DNA from 2 places in the Aeribacillus sp. SP014 genome. Region 2 is predicted to be linked to the other one. Evidence: riboswitches for the same ligand, from Rfam matches in the RefSeq annotation. Region 2 holds a riboswitch; the other holds the start of a gene.
What was found. A riboswitch is a leader RNA that binds a small molecule or an ion and turns the genes downstream of it on or off. The one in region 2 is predicted to bind thiamine pyrophosphate.

Region 1 (7,513 bases), 640 kb from region 2:
TCAGTGCGTCATAATCTTCATGCGACGCAGGTCTTACTAAATTAGTCACTCCTGTTGCTTCCAAAGATTTCACTAGATAATAGGCAAACGCGCCGGCAATAATGATTGAGCCAATCAATCGAGCTCCAATGAATAATAGCAAGTTCCAAAATACTAAGTCATCTATATAGCCTTTATAAAGATCCATAATTAGCGAACCAGCTGCTGAAGCGGCTGCAGCCAGCATGACAACACCGATATTAAACTTTTTATATCGAAATATCGCAAAAATGATCTCTGCAAATAGTCCTTGGACGATTCCGTATAGAAGAACCTCTATGCCGAATTCAGAGCCGGTTATAAATTCTGCAGATGCCGCTGCTGTTTCCGCTATCAGCGCTACTCCGGGCTTGCGAATAATAAGAAAGGCGACCGTCGCAGCAATAAACCACATACCGTATATGAGCTGGTCGACATGCAGCCCGATCGGCTTGACCGCATAGTAAAGCGGTCCCCATAGTTTATAAACAATTCCAAAAACGATCGAAATAACAATTGTTACTAGAATGTCTGTCAGTTTTAATCCTTTCATTATGATCAAACTCCTTTATTGACTGATTTTTAGTTCCACTTCCCATTTTTCTAAACGATAAGCCATTTCCCAAAACGCTAATTCATATTGACTGCTGATGATAAAATGCTCTTCCATTCTTTTTAGATCGGCTTCTATCGTTTGTTGTGCGATTTCATCCAGCCTGTCAATTTGTTCTTCGACAAGCTGCTTAAACCAATCGCCCCCATAAGCCGCAATCCATTGTTGATAAATCGGTTCTTTTGGCTTCGCATCTTTTAATTTTTCGCCAATTTCGTAATATAGCCAATAGCACGGAAGTATTGCAGCAATAATATCGCCTAAGTGACCGTTGATCGCCGCTCGATATAAATGGGAAGTATAGGCGTACGCCGTTGGGGCCGGCTTAAAATTCGCCTTCTCCTCCTCTGTGATTCCCAGCTGTTTGGCAAATGTTTCATGAAGAGATAATTCCGCTTCAAATGTTCCTTGTGCATGCTGAGCCATTCGCGATGTCGTATATAAATCGTTTGCTTTTGCCGCTCCATACGATTGCACTTTTGCAAAATGGCTTAAATAATACGAATCTTGCAAAACGTAATAACGAAAACATTCAAGCGGCAAACTCCCATCGGCAATACCTTTTACAAATGGATGATCGAAGCTGGCCTGCCATATCGGATCTGCTTTTGTTCGAATTTTTTCAGTAAATTTCATGTTCATTCTCTCCTATATTAAGAATTGATTTCGATTGGCCACATTTCTTTTCGTTCAGACATTTCCCAAAACATATATTCGTATTTGCTCGTTGTGACAAAAATATCTTCCAGCCATTTCAATTCTTCTTCCCGTTTTCCTTCTGCAAGCTCATTCATTAAATCTTTCAGCCATTTTGCCAATTCACCGAATTCTGTTGATGCGTACATTTTTACCCACTCGCCGTAAAACTCATGTTCACTAGCACCAGGAATCTCATGTAAGCGTGTGCCGATTTCATAATAGCTCCATGTACATGGAAGGACTGCGGCAACCAGTTCTGCCAATGATCCTCGCTGCGACACATTTAACATATAGCTCGTATATGCAACGGTTGTAGCAGCAGGCTGAACTTGTTCTAATTTTTCCTTCTCTATTCCTATTCTTTCAGCGTATTGACGATGCAAATCCATTTCCACTTTTAACGTCGAATGTAGAAGATCAGCAAAAACTGTCATTGTTTGAAGATTGTGAGCCTTTAAGCTTCCAAGGGCAAACAGGCGGCAGTATTCGATTAAATAAAGATAATCCTGCTCCATAAAAAAGCGAAATTTGTCGATATCCAGCGTCCCATTGCCGATTCCTTGAACAAACGGATGATGGTAACTCGCTTCCCAAATCGGTTTTGCAGTTTTATACAATCGGTCTGTAAACATTTGAATTACCCCTTTCGCAGCTTTTGTAATTGTCATCGTTTTTTCTGATACCAATCAAATAAAAACGCGATCAGCGATTTTGTAAATGTTTTTAATTGGGGGATGGACAGCTTTTCATTCACCGAGTGTGCATCTTCAAGCGTGCCCGGTCCATATAAAACGACGGGAATTCCCGCTTCACTCAGCCAGCCGCCGTCTGTCACAGTAGGGGACATCGTCAGCTTTGCTTCCTCATTAAATGCCAGTTTATGTGCTTTTTGTAATGTTTTCACTCCGAGTGAATGTTCGTCATATGAAAAAGCTGGGAAAATTTCTCCTCGATCTTCAATCATCGATGTGCCGCCCCATTTAAATTTCGGAGGATATTTCCGAAGCCATGGATCAGCCATTGCAACATGATGGATATGTTCTTCAATTTCCCGGATCACCTCTACATAATGCTCTTCCGGGTAATAGTGAACGGTAATCCAAAGGGAACATTTATCGGCCACAAAAGCGGCGTGCCTTCCACCTTCAATCACTGCAGGATTAATTGTGGCAGAACCAGGCGGAAAGCCTTTGCTCGTTTTCATCACTGCCCAATGCTGTTCAAGCTCTCGCAGTCCTTCAATAATTTTCATCATTTTTTCAATCGCGCTTGCCCCAAAAAGCTTCCCGCCGGCATGAATCATTTGTCTTCTCGTGCCATCGTGAAATGTCTCGGGGCTTTCAATTGTAATCCAGCCCGTGATCACCCCGCCCTGCCCTTGTATTTCACAGTTGCTTGAATCGACAACGATGGCAAAATCAGCTCGATATCCCCGGTCGCAGCACGATTTTGTTCCTGCTTCGCCTACTTCTTCACCGACGACGGACTGAAAAATGATATCCCCTCCCGGCTCAATGCCGTTTTCTTGCAGCAGCTTTAATGCAAACAGACTGGCAGCCATTCCCCCTTTCATATCCGCTACACCGCGTCCATATATGTAATCCCCTTTAACCGTTGCCTCAAAAGGAGGCGTTAGCCATTCTTCTCCCTCTTCGATTGAAGCGACATCAATATGCCCGTTAATAATTAAACTGTGGTAATTTTCTGGATCTTTTCCTTTTTTCGTTCCTACTACGACTGGATCTTGTTCATATAAATCCCATTGATCAATGGAAAAGCCGATGTCTTCCAAATATGAGGCGACATACTTTTGAGCCTCTTTTGCATTTCTTGCCGGAGGGCTCGGCGTTTCAAACGATACGAGTGTTTTTAGAAGATTCAGAAGTTCTTCTTCCCTTTCATCAATTTGCTGAAATAGCGTTTGTAACACGTTGTCTCCCCTTTCTTAACATTTTGTTTTGAAAAATGGTTTGCCAACCAGCCATGTAATGCAAAAAGCCCGTTCCCAATATAAGGGAACGGGCAAGTATATACAAAACCCATAGACAGGTTTCGATATTACTGCACCACTTCCCTACGCTAGCATGATCTAGATCAGGTTCAAAGGGTCAAGGCACACGCCTTTCTCAGCCTTTCGGCTCCCCTAGTGGTATGTTAATATTATGAAATTTTCATTAATTTCATTAAATCATAAAATATAGAAAAATACAAGCTAACGGTTAATTGATCCTTTTTGCCGTCTTTAATAATTCACGATAACCAATTCGAGTAAATTGCAAATGTTGATCAATATAATTAGCCTTTTTCAAATGCTCGATGGATTGTTCAGAAAAACTGCCGCTAATTTCCTGAAACCTTTGATTAATTTCCACTAACGAATGATTTAATATAAAATCCGCATCAAGCAGCAGGACAATCCGCTCGATCTCAGGATCTCTTTTTAAAATCAAGTTGGCAATCCGGCCTTTCATGAATGCCAGTTCTTGTTGAAGCTTTGAAGCTTCATCCTCTTTTTCTCTAATTTTGGCTCGGTACTTTTGTTTTTCTTCCTCTTCGATACCGGCTTTTGTTAATAGCTCCTCCAACAATTGCGTTTTATCAAGCTCCAGTTTATTTAATTGCTGTTCTTTTCGCGCCATTTCTGTTTCATCAGGCAGCTTTTCGGTTTGAATAGGCTCTTTTCGTTCTTCTTTCATCTTTATCATATAGTCTATTTTCCGATAGACAAGGAAGGCGAGAACAACTAAACATGCATTTAATAGCAGAGATATAAAACGCACGACGACGTCGTTAAACGCAAGCAAATAAAATAGGAAAAGGATAACGATGACAGCCAAAAGCACCTTTAATAGATTCATAATGGAAAAAGTTTGTGATTGTTTTGCCATCCACCTATGCTCCTTTTTGTTCAAACTAGCATCATTTATTATAGCATGTTGTGATTTGGAATGTGAATCATTTCTTTAGGATTGAGAGCTGGAAAAAGGATGTCAGATGAATGGAAAATGGAGATGCTTATCTTTTGAAAGCTTCGAAGCAATAAAAACAAGTCCTTTCAAAGCCGGAAAGGTATTTCTAAAATGAAAAACCACCTGCAATGTTTTGCAGATGGTTGAATCATTCAGCGTTTTCTGTTTCCGCTAACACCCGATTAACACGTTTTTCCAGCATTTTCATTCCGCTTCCTCCTGCTTGGAAGTGGCGAAGAATGCCGTTTTTGTCAAAAACATAATATGCAGGTACATATTGATTTTCAAAAGCATCGGTTAATTTATGTTCGTTGTCTACAAAGATCGGTTGCGTAATCCCGTGTTCTTCCGCTACTTTTTTAATATCATCAATATCTAAATCCTTTTCGGAGCGAGGCATATGAACAGCTACTACGTTCAGTTTATCTTTATATTGATCGCGGAACTCATTTACTTTCGGCATTGCTTCTTTACACAAATGGCAGCTGATTGACCAAAAATGGATTAATGTTGGTTTTTCACCGATTAATTGCTCTTTCGTTACTTCGCCATTCAGCCAAGTTGTTGCTCCGACTAATTCAGGCATTGGCTCACGTAATTTCATTTCCGTTTCCTCCTTGAAGAATGAATATCAAAAAAATAATCGTTTGAAAAAAGGCCTAACGTACTGCTAGGCCCTTTGAATGAAAAGCTTCATTATACTTTAAGCGTTTCTTGACCAGGCTTCCAGTTTGCTGGGCAAAGTCCGCCAGTTTGAAGCGCTTGAAGTACACGCAATGTTTCATCAACATCGCGGCCAATGTTGTTATGGAATACTGTTTGATATTGAAGTTCGCCTTCTGGATTGATGATGAACAATCCGCGAAGAGCAACTCCTTCTTCTTCGATTAAAACGCCGTAGTCTCTTGATACTTGATGATTTGTATCTGCTGCAAGCGGATATTTAATATCGCCTAAACCGTTCTCTTCGCGAGGAGTTTTAATCCAAGCTAAGTGTGTGTGAATTGTGTCAGTTGATACACCAATCACTTCTGCATCAAGATCTTCAAATTCTTCATAACGGTCAGAAATAGCTGTGATTTCAGTTGGACAAACGAAAGTGAAGTCCATTGGATAAAAGAAAAGAACTGTCCATTTTCCTTGTTTCATGATTTCTTCCAAGCTTACTTTACCAAACTCTTTGTTTGGCAAAACGGCATCCATTTCAAAACGTGGAGCTTGTTTACCAACCAAACGCTCTGCCATTATGTAACCCTCCATTTTAAAATTTTATTTTAAAGGAAACTTTTTGATCGTTTCCTTCAAAAACAAATGAGAATGAATTGAGTATTTTCTCAATATCCTTCCTCCGATTACTATTATATATAACAACAAAATTTTAGTCAATTTTAAGTAATAATTAATTTAAATAATTTGTTTTACATTTTCATTGCGGTGAAGAGAACAATAATACTATTTCCAATTTTCGCCGCTATCATTAAAAAAATGTAACAATCATTGAAAATTCCTTTTTCTATGCTAAACTTTCAACTGTACATTCAGTTTAACACGATCCCGTCAAATAACCAAATGATTGGCTTGAAAAGAAAGGGGAAATGGTTTTGAACTTTTTTGAATCTATTGATTGGGCTGATCTGGCTTTAAAATCAGGAGAAGTTTTGGCCAAGCTTATTGGAATTTACATTGCATATATTATCGTCAAATCAATCGGCAATAAAATTATTCACAAAATGTTTGAGGGGCTTGAGAATCGGAAGGAAATTTCCACCACGCGGGCTAAAACGCTGCAAACATTAGTTTTGAATTTCTTTCATTATGCCCTGTTTTTCATTTTTATTGTTACCGTTTTTCAAGTGTTTGGCTACAATGTCACAGCGCTTTTAGCCGGGGCTGGGGTTGTTGGTCTTGCGATCGGCTTTGGAGCTCAAGGGCTCGTCAGCGATGTTGTGACAGGATTTTTCCTTCTCCTAGAAAAACAACTTGATGTTGGAGATTATGTCACTACAGGCAATTATTCAGGCATTGTGGAAGCTGTCGGTTTACGAACGACGCAAATCCGAGGCTTTGACGGCACATTGCATTATGTTCCAAACAGGCAGATTGTCGGCCTTTCCAATCATTCTAGAGGAAATATGCAAGCCCTCGTTGATATCAGCATATCGTATAATGAAGACTTAAATCGGGTCATGTCCATTCTTCAAGAAGCTTGCGACCAATTTGCAAAAGAAACTGAAGAGGTTGTGGAGGGTCCGGACGTTTTAGGCGTGCAAAATTTCGGCACGTCTGATGTGATTATCCGCATCATCGCCAAAACGAAAAACATGGAGCAGTGGGCTGTTGAAAGAAAGCTCCGGAAACGGCTGAAAGAAGTGCTTGATGAAAACGGCATCGAAATTCCGTTCCCTCATCAAGTGATGATTCATAAGAACGAGCAGCAAAAGGAAAGAGGATGATCTCTCATCCCCTTTCCTTTTTAATTATGACTTCGTGTTTGTATAGAACGTATTTCTAATTTTTTTGCTCCTGCTTTATGCAGGAGGCTATGAATCTTCTATTTATTGCCTTTCCATTCAAAATATTGACAAATAAGATCGACCGCTTTAAAGATTGCTTGTTCATTTGGTGAAAGCTTCGCATGATGAAGGCCGTAAGGAGAATCAACTCCAAGCCAAAACATAAATCCCGGAATTTTCGCCAGCATATAGCCGAAATCTTCCCCAGTCATCGCTTCTTTGCATACGTGGAGTTGAACTTCTGTTTCATTCTGGACAAACTCCATAAATTCTTTTGATAACGCTTCATCATTCCACACTTGATAATACATCGAACCCCAGTCAATTTCTGCTTTGCATTGGTAGCCGATTTCTATACCTTTGACCATGTCTTCAATCCGCTTTTTCACTTTTTCCATCGATTCGACAGAAAATGTGCGAATCGTTCCTTCCAATCTGGCGTGATCCGCAATTATATTTTGTATCGTGCCGCTTGCAAATTTTTCCAATGGTAATTACAGCACTATCCAAAGGATCTATATTGCGGCTAACGATGGATTGCAGCTGGGTGACAAGGGAGCAAGCAGCGACGACCATATCATGTGTCGTGTGCGGAAAAGCGGCATGGCCTCCCTTCCCGGTTAAATCGATAAACAACTCGGACGTATTAGCAAAAAGTAGTCCAGGCTTCATTCCGATAGTTCCAACCGGAAGCTCTGGAG
Region 2 (7,513 bases):
CTCTTCTACGAAAGATGGTGTTCTTCTTTGATCTTCTGGAGCAGCCCTTTGCAGCCTTTGACAACCATGTCATAAACCTCTTCAAAGTTCCCAGTATAATACGGATCAGGGACGTCCAAAATATCAGCATCTGGTACGAAATCCATTAAACGACTGATTTCACCCGTATTGTTATATCCTGCCATCCGGCGCAAATTTCCTAAGTTTTCTCCATCCATGGCAATAATATAATCAAAATCTGATAAATCATTCTTATGAATTTGACGTGCTTTTAAACCTTCATAAGAAATTTGGTAACGGTCTAATATTTCTCGAGTCCCTCTATGCGGCGGGCTTCCTACATGCCAGCCTCCCGTTCCCGCTGAATCGACAAAAATTTTATCTTCCAGACCTTCCCGTTTAACTAAATCACGAAAAACCGCCTCAGCCATTGGCGAACGGCATATATTTCCTAAACAAACAAAAAGTACTTTTATCATTGCTGAAACCTCCTGAAACCATTGCTTCAATCGTTTTTTCATAAGCTGCAAAGAATAGTTTGGAAAGATCAATTTTTTTGATCATAATATTCAATCTTTCATAATACATGATACAATGAAACAAATAAAAAAACGAGAGGATGAAATCAATTGAATTTATGTGAAAAATCAGCAGAAAATATGGAATACATGATTAAAAAAATTACAGAAAAATTGAATATGATCAACATCAGTGCAGTTCAACCAACACATTTTAATGTAAATATGTATGAAGACCTAAAAGAAATTTATGACCATGTAATGAAAAAAAATACTTTCAGCCCCAGCGAAATGCAAGCAATTGCAGAGGAATTGGGGAACCTACGAAAGAGCACTCTTTAAGTGAATTGAGCTTTCTGCTGCTCGTTGCGAATGGGCTTGTGCAAATGACGGCAATAAGTGTTTAACTTAGCGATGTTGAAGTGTTGTGAAAACTCGCAGCTGCTGTCCTCATCAGCTTGCTTCAGTTGATTTGTTATATGTGGTTCTATACGCTTCTCAAAACGATGTTCGAGTCACATTAGGAACCGCCCAATCTGCCATCCATCAGAGGTTTAGCTTGGATTCTAAAGCAAGTGAATCGTGTTCGCGTTCCATTTTCATCATTCTCTTTTTTCTTTTGCAGGAGAAAAATAAAGATAGACCTCCTTGTTGTTTAGATGCCAGAATTCAGAAGAAATCGTTTTTACTTTAAAGCAGCTTTATAAATTCAGTATAAGCTGCTTTTTGTATAATAACTTTTTGTCAAAACGGTGTCTATTTTTTGGACAAAATGTGAATTTTTTGTTTCATTTTTGTGACAAATGATTTATAATAAAAGAAAACGTTTTCTTTATTTGGGGGTCAAAAAAATGGTCGTGACACTTATGAAATATTTTTATTTATTCGTTGCTCTCTTCTGTTTATTGTCTGGAATTTTGGTCGGTTTTGCAAAGGAGCTGCCGCTTTCGGTGATAGTCATTTTCTTAGGTTTTTTCAATCTTGCTTTATATTATGTCTTCCATAGAGAAGCCTTGAAAAAACAGCAAATTTAAAAGAATGGCGAAAATAAAGGCACCATTCTTTTTCGAAAACGTCAAATAAGCTTTTTATAAACTTTATCTTTATAAAATTGAGATGCAGGTGTGTTGAATATATTCCTTTTCTTCACGATTCGTTCCAATGCTAATTGTTTTTCCGACAGCTTTTGTTGTAATTTTTTCCTTTCGGCTTCATCTTCACAGCATTTTAGTAAATCTTGAATAGTTAATAGTTCCTTTTTCAAGTCATTTTCTTGATCGACCATTCCGGCGTTTCTCAAAAGACGATAAGCCATTCGGAGTTCTTCCGGAATATCAGACAAATCGTCATGCGGGAGAGGCTTCCCCATCCCGGGAAGTTCTTTAAACTCCCCCTCTTCATATGCCTTTTTGATCCGATCCTCAGCAATTTTTGCAAATATATCCACGCTTCACCCTCCCTTCGACCGTTATGTTCGTCCTTTTTCTAAACGCTTTACCCGCTTTTTCATCGCTTTTGTTAAATATCCACCTTTAAAAGAACGAATTTCATACGAGCTTAAAAACGCTTTTGGTTCTATTTCATTGACAAGGTTTAAAAATTCTTCCTCCCGAGAGCGTTGAGCAACAACTTCCAAACGATACCTGATCGAATTCATTCCTTCTCCTTGAAAGACCGTAACCCCAAAACCAGCCTCCCTCAATTTTTTTACTAATTCGGAATTTTTATCCATTAAATTCACATTGTATGTTACATATCCAAAAGCCAGCTTTTTCTCCAGTTCACCGCCCAACAACAGTCCTGCACCAAAACCGATAATATATGCACTAATATTGTAAATATTAGATAAATCTTGAAAAACTATTCCTAAAGCGACAATATAAATCGCTGCTTCTAGCAAACCTATACCAGCAGCAGCCTTTGTTTGATTTTTCACTAACAAAATAGTTCGGATCGTCAATACTGGTACATACAATAATTGCAGCAAAAAAATAAAAATTGCTTGTAGAAACATGTTGCCTAGACACTCCTTTGTTCCATCATACTATAAATTATTTTCGAAAAGAAAGAGCTATCATAAACTCAAAATCTGAGATTTGAAACTACATTTTTACAATTCATCTTGATCTGTTATTATGCTTCAAAACTTCCTTTTTCATGCGAATAGGCTGGCGCTTGAAATACATCGCTGTTCTCCATACCCACTCCAACGGACCTAATTGAAAATATTTAAACCAAATATGGCTGATGATAAGCTGCACGGCAAAAATTGCGAGTGCAAGCCAAAAACCGGCGAAGGGGTATACTTTACCGTACAATCCCAATCCGTAATGATAAAAAATATATGTACAAATAACAGATTGCATGATGTAATTTGTCAATGACATGCGTCCAACAGGTGCAATCTTCTTAACAATTTGCCGACAGATTGGGTGATAATATAAAAATATGAGAGAGGTCACATAAAACAACATGAGAAATGGTGCACCGAACACCATGTAAAAACTATTTTCAGCTTTGACCGCAAAAATATTTAACGGAAGCCCAATGATAAGCCCGAAAAACCAGATGGCTATTAATAACCTTCGATGCTTCTCCGGTTCTTGAAAAAGCTTTTGTTTCGCAAATATCATGCCAACTAAAAACATGCTGATATATGGGAGCATGTTTATTATATAGACAAGCGGTTGAAAAGGCCACATGCCAGACATAGACATGTAAAAAAACCGATCATGAATACGCTGATGGAAAATATCGGAAAAACTTCCGTTTTGATATGAATGGATTGCGTTTCTTGCCTCCTCTTCCAGTAACGAAGCCTGCTCTCTTTTTTGGACTAAAGCATCCTCACCATTGGATACAGCCGTCATCAAACCAATAAGGAGCAAATATGAACTAAATAAACATACAGTCCATACCAAAAGGGTTTTCCAGGAACACTTCCGGAAAAAAAGGAGAAGAAACCCCAGCACAGCATAATCCATTAAAATGTCTCCATCCCAGATGAAAAATGAATGAATTAGTCCAAATACAAAAAGCACCACCAGTCTGCGTATATATATAGAAACAAAGTTCCTGCCGTTTCCTAAAGCCCGTTCCTCCATGATGATGATTCCAAATCCGAACAATAATGAGAACATTGTAATAAACTTCATTTGCACAAATATTTCCAAAATATTTCTCGTTAGAAAATCCCATGTTCTCCATGTTTCAGTAAAAAAATTTTCGCTGCCTATTTGGTATAAATATACATCTGGATAGCTGAAATGCGCCATATTCACAAGTAAAATTCCAAATATCGCAGCCCCCCGCACCACATCCACTACTTCATAACGCTCACGATTAAGATTCAAATCAAAACCCCCATTCTGAAAAAAGTTCTTATTATAAACGCCCTTTTTTCATTATTTTTTGTCCAAAGGCTGCATTTCAGCTTTATCGTGTTTAAATATTTGAATATAGCGAAAAAAGAATGACAATTTTCTTATAGTCTATTATGATAGACATAAGATTCGAATATCAACAGATCCACAAGGGGAGCTATATGCTGAGAGTGGACGGGTATTTCGTCCAGACCCTTTGAACCTGTTAGTTAATGCTAGCGTAGGGATGTGGAAGTAACTGATCCATGATACAGCCTTTTTCCCCCTTATGGATATTTGTTGATAGCAAATAATATACAGGGGGTTTTATTTTTGGAAAAAAATCGTTTATTACTATTAATAGAAGCAGCAATCTTTGCAGCATTGGCAGTTATACTTGATCTTCTCCCTTCCATTCAATTATCATCAGCCATTTCTATATCAATTGCCATGGTGCCTGTACTCATATTATCGTTTCGATCCGGTGCAAAGATTGGCTTCATTTCCGGCCTTTTATGGGGATTATTGCAAATTGTATTAGGTGATGCATACATCCTGACGCCTGTTCAAGGTTTCATCGACTATTTCCTAGCTTTTTCCTTTATCGGTTTAGCCGGTCTTTTCAGTAAAACTATCCAAAATAAGCTGAAAGATGGAAAGAAAAGCTCTGCTCTTTTTTTCATCATCTTTGGCATCTTCATCGGAGCTTTTGCACGTTATTTTTGGCATTTTATCAGCGGTGTCTTTTTCTTCGGAGAATATGCACCAGAAGGAATGTCAGCGGTCGTTTATTCTTTGATCGTAAACGGCATTACGATGATAGGAGCCTTTGTATTATGCGCTGTCGTTACTGTTATTCTCATTATGGCGGCGCCAAGATTGGTTGTAAAATAAACAAAATAGTCCTCTGCAAAACATGCAGAGGATTATTTTGTTTATAGGGTAAATACTTTCGTTTCAACAGTGTATTTTTTTAATTTTTCACGGCTTACATGAAAACCGATCCCCGGGCTATCAGGCAAGGCAATTTTCCCATTATAAACCGATATTTCCGGTTCAATAATATCTTCTTCCCAATACTTAGATGAACTGGATATATCTCCTGGCAGTGTGAATTGTTCAAGTGTCGCTAGGGATATATTATGGGCCCGTCCAATCCCTGATTCAAGCATCCCTCCGCACCAAACTGGAACATTTTGCTCTTTGCAAAAATCATGGATTTTTTTTGCTTCTGTCAAACCGCCAACACGGCCGATTTTTATATTCATAATTTTGCAGCTTCGAAGTTCAACAGCCTTTCGAGCATCTTCTAAGGAACAAATACTTTCATCTAAACAGATCGGTGTTTCCAATTCTTTTTGAAGTTTGCTATGATCCACAATATCATCGTGCGCAAGAGGCTGCTCAATCATCATTAATTGAAACTCATCCAATTGTTTTAGATGATTTATATCTTTTAATGTATAGGCACTGTTCGCATCAGCCATTAAATCCAAGTTCGGAAAATGCTTCCGTATTTCCTTAACTACTTCAATATCCCAACCTGGTTTAATCTTTATTTTTACTCTCTTGTATCCTTCCTCCTGATATTGTTCAATAAGACTGATTAAATCTTTTATTGTTGGCTGAATACCGATGCTCACCCCAGCTTCAACTTCTTTTTTCATTCCCCCGAGAGCTTGTGAAAGAGGTATATTTTGCTGTTTTGCATATAGATCCCACACGGCACCTTCCAAAGCCGCTTTTGCCATATAATTTCTGCGAATAAAACGAAACGATTCAACCAACTCACGAGGATGATGAAACGACGTCTTTGATAAAATCGGAATGAGGAAATCTTCGATCATGTGCACAGTTGTTTTCACGGTTTCTTCTGTATACCATGGAATGGAAAAAGCAACCCCTTCTCCAAAACCGGCTGCACCATCATCATCCTTTACTTCTACGATCAACAATTCGCGATCGTGAATGTCTCCATAGCTAGTAGAAAATGGGGCTTTCAAACGCATCTGTAATATATGCAAAACAATTTTCTTAATTTTTATCAATTAAGAGCATCTCCTTTTTTAAACAAGCTCTCAGCTAAGTTCGACAAAATCATTGCCATTCGCCAGAGGGCTCGATATTTCCCGGAAAATATTTCTTAAAATAGCGAATCCACTCGAACGTTTGTTTTACACTAATTATAAAATAAACGCTTTCTTAATGTAAAGGAGCAAGGGATTTCTTTATTTCCCTTATTGTTTATTGAACTGCAAAATCTCAAATAAATAATGAGATCAATCGTAGAAACGAGTCTCATCATGAGATTAATTTTTCCACTCAATAGTTGTCTTCTTCTCTTTGTTGACTAGCAATTTAAAAACATCAGGTCTTGCATAATGCCCAACAGGATCAAAATCAAACTGGCTATAGGCGATTTGTTTCATATCCAGTTCTGCAATGATGATGTCTTCCTTGCCAAATACGGGCTCTGCCACATATTCGCCCAACGGTCCAACAATCGCGCTACCACCTCTGCTCATTACTTCAGGTGAAGAAGCAAGTTCATCATAACAAGCCAAATCTTTCGGATACATATCTTTTGTCACATATTGATTGGCAGACAAAACAAAGCATCTCCCCTCCAAAGCAATGTGGCGGATTGTTGACTGCCAAGTTTCCCTTGCATCAGCCGTTGGGGCAATATAAATTTGAATTCCTTGTGCATACATCGCAGCCCTTGCTAACGGCATATAATTTTCCCAGCAGATTAGCGCCCCTATTCTTCCATAAGGGGTGTCAAACACTGGTAATGTGCTTCCATCCCCTTCCCCCCAAACAATCCGTTCTGCTGCAGTCGGTTTTAATTTGCGGTGTTTTCCTAACAACTGTCCGTCAGAATCGAAAAATAAAACAGAACAGTAAAGAGTCCCGCCGCTAAATTCATTATCCCTTTCTGTAACGCCTATCACAAGGTAGACACCTGCTTTTCGAGCCGCTTCGCCCAGTTGTTCCGTCGTTTCGTCCGGAACAGCTACAGAATTGCTCCAGTATCTATACCAATCCTTCCTCCCTTCAGCCGAACGGCTCCCAATCGTTGTACCGAAAGATAAGCCTCTAGGATAAGCGGGAATAAAAGCTTCAGGAAATACAACAATCTTTGCTCCTTTTTCAGCAGCTTGATGTATGAGGCTAACCGCCTTTTTTGTCGTGGCGTCCCGGTCCATAATAACAGATGAGGCTTGTATAACAGCAACTTTAACCTTTTGTGCTCTGTTCGACATATTCTTCCCCTCCACCAAATTGAAAAATCTAAAGCCATCTTAAATGCCGAAGCTCATGAACCTTCAAAGTCAATAACCTTCGGAAGTTGCCCCCTATTCATCTTCCATAAAAAAATCTGCACAGGAAGGAAAACACTTTGAATAATCCTCTTTTTAAGCATAGAAGGGCCGGCCCATGTATTAGAGTTCAAAATAATTGGATTATGTTTTTCCATGAGAGCTTTTCATGTGATATCTCATCTGAAGTAATTTAATGGTAATTTCTTAGCATGCTCCTTTGTACAATACAGCTGTGGCTGAGTGTCGAACTAACTATCAACACTTAATTCTATAGAAGCATTAAGCGTAAAATATGAGAAACGGTTTG

Region 1: it holds a riboswitch for thiamine pyrophosphate, as region 2 does, so the genes downstream of both, ACVIJU_RS07740 (acetylornithine deacetylase) here and thiT (energy-coupled thiamine transporter ThiT) in region 2, are expected to answer to the same signal.

Annotation. Positions count from the first base shown of each region.
Region 1 is NZ_JBSRXI010000001.1:1,563,247-1,570,759, reverse strand. It holds gene ACVIJU_RS07755 (ECF transporter S component) at 1-571, opposite strand, end outside; gene tenA (thiaminase II) at 587-1,267, opposite strand; gene tenA (thiaminase II) at 1,285-1,998, opposite strand; gene ACVIJU_RS07740 (acetylornithine deacetylase) at 1,995-3,260, opposite strand; TPP riboswitch at 3,385-3,485, opposite strand; gene ACVIJU_RS07735 (hypothetical protein) at 3,550-4,218, opposite strand; gene ACVIJU_RS07730 (TlpA family protein disulfide reductase) at 4,448-4,903, opposite strand; gene ACVIJU_RS07725 (peroxiredoxin) at 4,996-5,544, opposite strand; gene ACVIJU_RS07720 (mechanosensitive ion channel family protein) at 5,895-6,752, shown strand; partial or broken gene ACVIJU_RS07715 (N-acetyldiaminopimelate deacetylase) at 6,851-7,513, opposite strand, start outside.
Region 2 is NZ_JBSRXI010000001.1:926,157-933,669, reverse strand. It holds gene ACVIJU_RS04605 (low molecular weight protein-tyrosine-phosphatase) at 6-479, opposite strand; gene ACVIJU_RS04600 (DUF1128 domain-containing protein) at 630-860, shown strand; gene ACVIJU_RS04595 (hypothetical protein) at 1,370-1,552, shown strand; gene ACVIJU_RS04590 (DnaJ family domain-containing protein) at 1,594-1,965, opposite strand; gene ACVIJU_RS04585 (DUF2179 domain-containing protein) at 1,987-2,532, opposite strand; gene ACVIJU_RS04580 (DUF418 domain-containing protein) at 2,636-3,871, opposite strand; TPP riboswitch at 4,042-4,145, shown strand; gene thiT (energy-coupled thiamine transporter ThiT) at 4,214-4,774, shown strand; gene menC (o-succinylbenzoate synthase) at 4,816-5,925, opposite strand; gene ACVIJU_RS04565 (carbon-nitrogen hydrolase family protein) at 6,190-7,146, opposite strand.